Regions from separate parts of the Streptomyces sp. NPDC091289 genome, predicted to be linked through region 1. Evidence: riboswitches for the same ligand, from Rfam matches in the RefSeq annotation. Region 1 holds a riboswitch; the other holds the start of a gene.

The links. Region 1 has a riboswitch for cobalamin ahead of ACIQPT_RS27190 (ABC transporter substrate-binding protein). Riboswitches for the same ligand answer to the same signal wherever they lie in the genome.
Region 2: linked by a shared signal. The riboswitch ahead of metE (5-methyltetrahydropteroyltriglutamate--homocysteine S-methyltransferase) and the one ahead of ACIQPT_RS27190 (ABC transporter substrate-binding protein) in region 1 are both predicted to bind cobalamin.

Annotation. Positions count from the first base shown of each region.
Region 1 covers NZ_JBIVUT010000021.1:162,671-166,068, reverse strand. The annotation lists gene ACIQPT_RS27195 (FecCD family ABC transporter permease) at 1-752, opposite strand, end outside; gene ACIQPT_RS27190 (ABC transporter substrate-binding protein) at 770-1,816, opposite strand; cobalamin riboswitch at 1,878-2,065, opposite strand; gene ACIQPT_RS27185 (beta-ketoacyl-[acyl-carrier-protein] synthase family protein) at 2,170-3,393, opposite strand; gene ACIQPT_RS27180 (acyl carrier protein) at 3,390-3,398, opposite strand, start outside.
Region 2 covers NZ_JBIVUT010000013.1:105,901-109,298, forward strand. The annotation lists gene ACIQPT_RS19020 (MFS transporter) at 1-1,221, shown strand, start outside; cobalamin riboswitch at 1,253-1,468, shown strand; gene metE (5-methyltetrahydropteroyltriglutamate--homocysteine S-methyltransferase) at 1,634-3,398, shown strand, end outside.

The DNA.
Region 1 (3,398 bases):
CGGGTGCGGGCGACGTTCACGCCGAGCGCGGCGGCGGCGTCCTGCCCGAAGGCGAAGGCGTCGAGCGTACGGGCGTGGGCCAGGCAGACCACCAGGCAGCCGGCGAGGACGGCGGAGCAGAGGGCGACCTCGGTCCAGCCGACGCCGCTGAGCGAGCCGAGGAGCCAGAACAGCACCCCGCGGGTCTGCTCGGCGTCGGCGGAGGTCATCACGACGAAGGAGGTCAGGGCGGAGAAGAGCTGCATCGCGGCGACGCCGGAGAGGACGACCCGGTCGGTGGAGCCGCCGAGGGTGTGGCTGAGCAGCAGCACCAGGGCGAACGAGCACAGCGCCCCGACGAACGCCCCGGCCGACAGCGACACCGCTCCCCCGCCGACCCCGAGGACGACCACCACGACCGCCCCGGTCGAGGCTCCGGAGGAGACGCCGAGGACGAAGGGGTCGGCGAGCGGGTTGCGCAGCAGGGACTGCATCACCGTGCCGCACACCGCGAGCCCCGCGCCGCACACGGCGGCGAGAAGGGTGCGGGGCATGCGGAGGTTCCAGATGATGCCGTCGCGGATCGGGCTGAGGTCACTGGCGCCGAACCCGAGGTGCGCGGCGACGGCGGACCAGACGTCGGGCACGGAGATCCGGGCGGGCCCGATGGTCACGGCGACCGCGACGGAGAGCAGCAGGAGCAGGACGCCGCCGGCCCAGAGCAGTGCCTGGACCGGCCCGCCGACCCGCCGTTCACCGGCGGACCGCTGCACCGTCGGGTTCCCTCCGCTCACCCCGCGAGCCCGAAGTCGCGCAGTCCGGCCGCGACGCGCTCCAGGCCCTCGACGGTCCGGATGGTGGGGTTCATGGCCTGGCCGCTGAGCAGCACGTAGCGGCGGTTCCTGACCGCGTCCATGGTCTTGGTGACCGGGTTGGACTCCAGGAACTCGATCTTCTTCTCGGCGCTCTCGGCGCTCTGCATGGTGCGGCTCAGGTCGCCGATGACCAGGACGTCGGGGTTGCGGTCGGCGACGGTCTCCCAGCTGATCTGGGGCCATTCGTCGTGGGTGTCGTCGAAGACGTTCTTCGCGCCGAGTTCCTTGGTGATGACGCCGGGGGCACCGCAGCAGCCCGCGAGGTAGGGGGCCTTGGAGTCGGAGAACCAGTAGAGGAGGGAGGCGTCCGAGGCGTCGATGCCGTCGGTGGCCCTGTCCACCCGTGCCCGGAGCTTCTTCACCAGCTTCTCACCGCGCTCGGGGACGCCGAACACCTGGGAGAGCTCACGGACTTCGGTGTAGACGCTGTCCATCGTGAGGGGCGCGGTACGGGCTCCGTCGCCGCCGCCGCTGTTGTCCTTGCCGGTGCAGTCGGCGGGCGAGATGTACGTGGGGACGCCGAGCTTCTCGAACTGTTCGCGGGGGGCGACGCCGCCCTTGGCGAGGGTGGAGGCGAAGGAGGCGGAGACGAAGTCGGGCTCCTTGTCGAGGACCTTCTCCGAGGAGGGCCGGTTCTCCGATATGCGCTCCACGCCCTTGTTGGCCTTCTCCAGGCCCTTCATCACCGGGTCGCTCCAGGTGGCGGTGCCCGCGAGCCGGTCGGCGAGGCCGAGCGAGAGGAGGATCTCGGTCGAGCCCTGGTCGACGGAGACGGCCCGCTGGGGCGGGGTCTTCACCGTGACGGTGCGTCCGCAGTTCTCGAGGGTGAGCGGAAACCCGTCGGCCTTGCCGCCCTCGGCGGCCGTGGTGCTCCCGTCGCCGCCGCAGGCGGTCAGCAGGAGGAGTCCCGCCGCGAGCAGGGCGGCGGTACGTATCGGGGCGGGGGTGGCCGTGGACAGCACGAAGGACCTCTGTTGTCTCTGGGCCCAGCCGCGGAGCCCGTCGTACGGTTCCCGTGCCCCGGTTCGGGGCGCGGATGCCAGCAGGTCTTCGGACTCGGGTTCGTCCGGGCGGGACGCCTTCCCGGAGCACCTGGGTGCTCCAGTGGCCGTGGCCCCGCCCGTCCCCCTCACCGCTGCGCGTCAGTTCCGGATTCGCACCGGATTCCCTGACCCCGTCGCTGGGGTTCGACTGGCCCCGGCAAGCTATCACGCGCCTTCCCGCAGATCAGACGCGGTGCGGCGGGTCACTGTGCGCGGGGCCGGTGCGGCGCGGGATCGTCCCGGCCGCACCGGCCCGGCGGATTCCGCCCGGGCTACGGAGCCTGGAGGGCGATCACCGCGTTGTGGCCGCCGAAGCCGAAGGAGTGGCTGACGGCCCGCCGTACGGGCACCTCGCGCGGGACCTTGGTGACGCAGTCGATGTCGAACCCGGGCTCGGGGGCGTCCAGGTTCGCGATCGGCGGGACCAGCCCGTGCTGGAGCGTGAGGATCGTCAGGCCCGCCTCGATGGCGCCGGCCGCCCCCATGCAGTGGCCCAGTACGCCCTTGGGGGCGGTGACGGGCGGCCGGTGCGGGTAGGCCCGGGCGATGAGGGCTGCCTCGGTGGCGTCGTTGAGGGGGGTCGACGTCCCGTGCGCGTTGACGTGGTCGACGTCCTCGGCGTGCCAGCCCGCGTCGCGCAGCGCGCCGTCGACGGCCGCCCGTGCGATGTCCCCGGAGGGGTGGGGGCTGGTGGGGTGGTGGGCGTCGGTGGTGGCGCCGGTGCCCGCGATCAGCGCCCGGGGCGAGGCTCCTCGGGCACGGGCGTCCTCGGCCCGCTCCAGGACCATGATGGCCGCGCCCTCGCCCATGACGATCCCGGCCCGGTCGGCGGCGAAGGGCCGGCAGAGGCGGGCGGGGTCGCCGTCCCGCAGCGCTGCCGCGCCGGAGCGGGCGAAGCCGGTCATGGCGACCGGGAACACGATCGACTCGGTGGCCCCGGCGATGGCGATGTCGCAGTGGCCCAGCGTCAGCATGTCCCGGGCCACCGACAGCGCGGTCACCCCGGACGAACAGGCCGTGCACGGGGCGAGGCTGGGTCCGGTGGCCTTCATCCGGATGGCGATCTCGGCCGCGGGCATGTTCGGGATGGTCAGCAGGATGCCCGAGGGCGAGGTGGCCTCGGGGCCGCGCCGCTCCAGGGCGACGGCCTGTTCGGTGAGTCCGGCGGATCCTCCGCTGCTGGTGCCGACCACGACGGCGACCCGGGGGCTGTCCCAGTGCGCGGGGTCGAGCCCGGCGTCGGCGACCGCCTCCCGGGCTGCCAGGACGGCGAACTTGACGTACCGGCCCATCCGGAACGCGGTCCGGCCGCCGACGGCGTCGTCGAGGTCGATGCCGGCGACCGTGCAGGCGAAGTCGACGGCGCAGCCCCGCAGTTCGGGGACGGTGCGGGCGGGCGACTCCCCGGCGCGGACTCCGTCCCAGGTGGTGTCGGTGGTGTGGCCGACCGGGGTGATCATCCCCAGGCCGGTGACGGCGATGGCGGGTCGCTTCATCGGGT
Region 2 (3,398 bases), on a different contig from region 1:
CTCCTGATCGGGTCCCTCGGCTTCGGGGCCGCGTCCGCGGGCATCGCCGTGGCGCCCTCGGTCGGCTGGGTCATCGGGCTGCGCGCCGTACAAGGAGTGTTCGGAGCCCTGCTGCAGCCCGCGACGCTGGCGCTGCTGCGCCAGGTCTACCCGCCGGACCGGCTCGGCCTGCCCATCGCCCTGCGGACCAGCGCCATCGGGGTGGCCGCCGCCGCCGGTCCGCTGCTCGGCGGCTTCCTGGTGGCGCAGCTCGGCTGGCGGTCCGTCTTCGTCGTCAACGTGCCCATCGCGCTCCTGATCGGCCTGTTCTGCCTGGCGGCCCGCGTCCCGGAAGACGCCGGCCGGAACACGTCCCGCCGCCTGGAGGCGGGAGGGGCCCTCCTGCTCGCGGCCGCGCTCGCCCTCCTGGTCAACGCGCTCGCCGGGGTGGAACCGCACGGCTGGGCCGACCACCGCACGGTGGGGGGACTGCTCTGCTCGGCCGCCGTGGCGGCCGTCCTCGTCCGCCACGAACGCCGCAGCCGCCATCCGCTGGTACCGGCGGCGGTCGCGCGGTCGGTGCCGGTCACCGCCTCGATGGTGATGCTGCTGTTCACCGCGAGCGGCATGTTCGGCGCGCTGTTCGCCGGCACGTACTTCCTGCAGTACGCGCTGGGCCTCGACCCGCTCGACAGCGCTCTGCGAGCCCTGCCCATGACGGCGCTGATGATCGTCGGCGCGCCGCTCGCCGGGCGGGTGCTGCGCGTCCTGGGCGCGCGGTCCACCGCGCTCGGCGGCACGCTGCTGGTCGTCCTCGGCATCGTCGGGCTGGCCGGGACCGACCGGGGCACCGGGCCGGTGGCGATGGGGGCCGCCTTCGCGCTGCTGGGCGCCGGATACGCCACGGTGATGGTCACGGCCACCGGGACCGTGGTGGGCGACGCGCCGCCCGGATACGCCGGAGTGGTGGGCGGCCTCAAGCAGACCGCCGTGAACATCGGCCCCGTCCTCGGCATCGCCGTCGCCGCCGGTCTGCTGCCCGCGGCCGGCGACGGGCGGGTGGAGCAGTGGGAAGGAGCCATGGGGACGGCGCTCCTGGTGCTCGCCGCGACGGCCGCGCTCGCACTGGTCCCCGCGGCGCTGCTGCCGGGCGCTCGCCGGCGCGCCGGACCACCGGCGGGCGCGGGCCGCCGAAGGCCGGACGCGTCGGCCTCGTGTCTCACATCACCGTCCGAAGTGTGAACAACGGTGTGCGCCCGGCGGTCACCCCCTTAGGCTGACCGGTGCAGCTGGTTCGCCCTGTCAGCCGGACAGGGTGTCGTAAGAGGGAACCCGGTGGGAATCCGGGACTGCCCCGCAGCGGTGAGTGGGAACGACCGCCGTCATACGCACTGGGCCCGGCCGGGTCTGGGAAGCGACGGCCAGTAGGTGTCTGCCCCGGCAGACGTGCCCGCGAGTCCGAAGACCTGCCCGCTGTCCGCACGCGACCGTTCGCGTGCGGAGATCCCGGTGACCTCGTGGGCGGGTCGGCGTAACCGTCAGGTGGACGGACACGGTTCTCCGTGTCCCGTTGTCCGCCCGACGCGCCATCCCTTCGCGTCCGCGTCCCGTCCCGGGGTCTGCGACAGCAGACACGCTCGCGAAGGAGAGTCACGTGACAGCGAAGCCCGCAGCCGCGGCAGCACGGGCCACCGTGTACGGCTACCCCCGCCAGGGTCAGAACCGTGAACTGAAGAAGGCCATCGAGGGCTACTGGAAGGGCCGCGTCGACGCGGACACCCTCCGGCAGACCGCCGCCGAACTGCGCCGGGGAACCTGGCAGCAGCTCGCCGAGGCCGGCGTCCACTCCGTGCCGACCGGTGATTTCTCGTACTACGACCATGTCCTGGACACCAGCGTCATGGTCGGCGCTGTCCCCGAGCGGCACCGCGAAGCGGTCCGCGTCGACGCCCTCGACGGCTACTTCGCCATGGCCCGCGGCACGCAGGACGTCGCGCCGCTGGAGATGACGAAGTGGTTCGACACCAACTACCACTACCTGGTGCCCGAGTTGGGACCCGACACCGTGTTCGCCGCCGACTCCGCCAAGCAGGTCGCGGAGTTCAAGGAGGCCCTCGCGCTCGGCCACACCCCGCGCCCGGTGCTCGTCGGCCCCGTCACCTACCTCCTGCTCGCCAAGGCCGCCCCCGGTGTGGCCGCGGACTTCGAGCCGCTGACCCTGCTGGACCGGCTGCTCCCCGTGTACGCCGAGGTCCTCTCCGACCTGCGTGCGGCGGGCGCGGAATGGGTGCAGCTCGACGAGCCCGCCCTCGTCCAGGACCGCACCCCGGCCGAGCTGAACGCCGCCGCCCGCGCCTACCGCGAGCTCGGCGGACTCACCGACCGGCCGAAGCTCCTGGTCGCCTCCTACTTCGGGCGGCTCGGCGAGGCGCTGCCGGTCCTGGCCAAGGCCCCCGTCGACGGTCTCGCGCTCGACTTCACCGAGTCCGGCGCCGGGAACCTCGACGACCTCGCGGCGGCCGGCGGACTGCCCGGCAAACTCCTGGTCGCCGGTGTCGTCAACGGCCGCAACATCTGGATCAACGACTACGAGAAGTCCCTCGCCACCCTCGGGACCCTCCTCGGCCTCGCGGACCACGTCGACGTCTCCGCCTCCAGCTCCCTCCTCCATGTCCCGCTGGACGCGGACGCCGAGCGCGACATCGACCCGCAGATCGCCCGCTGGCTCGCCTTCGCCAAGCAGAAGACCCAGGAGATCGTCGTCCTGGCTCGCGGCCTGTCCGGCGGCACCGGGGCCATCGCCGCCGAACTCGCCGCCAACCGGGCCGACCTGGCCTCCCGCACCGACGCCGTCATCACCCGCGACCCGGCCGTCCGGGCCCGTACGGCGGCGATCACCGACGCGGACGGCCGCCGCTCCCAGCCGTACGCCGAGCGGACCGTCGCCCAGCGCGCCCACCTCGGGCTGCCGCTGCTGCCGACCACCACCATCGGCTCGTTCCCGCAGACCACCGAACTGCGCACCGCACGGGCCGACCTGCGTGCCGGGCGGATCGACGAGGCGGGCTACGAGGAGCGGATCAAGGACGAGATCCGCGAGGTCCTCTCCTTCCAGGAGAAGGCCGGGATCGACGTCCTGGTGCACGGCGAGCCCGAACGCAACGACATGGTCCAGTACTTCGCCGAGCAGCTCACCGGCTACCTCGCCACCCAGCACGGCTGGGTCCAGTCCTACGGCACCCGCTACGTCCGCCCGCCGGTCCTCGCGGGCGACATCTCGCGCCCCGAGCCGATGACGGTGCGCTGGACGACGTACGCGCAGTCGCTGACCGAGCGTCCCGTCAAGGGCATGCTCACCGGGCCGGTCACCATGCTCGCCTGGTCCTTCGTCCGTGACGACCAGCCGCTCGGCGACACCG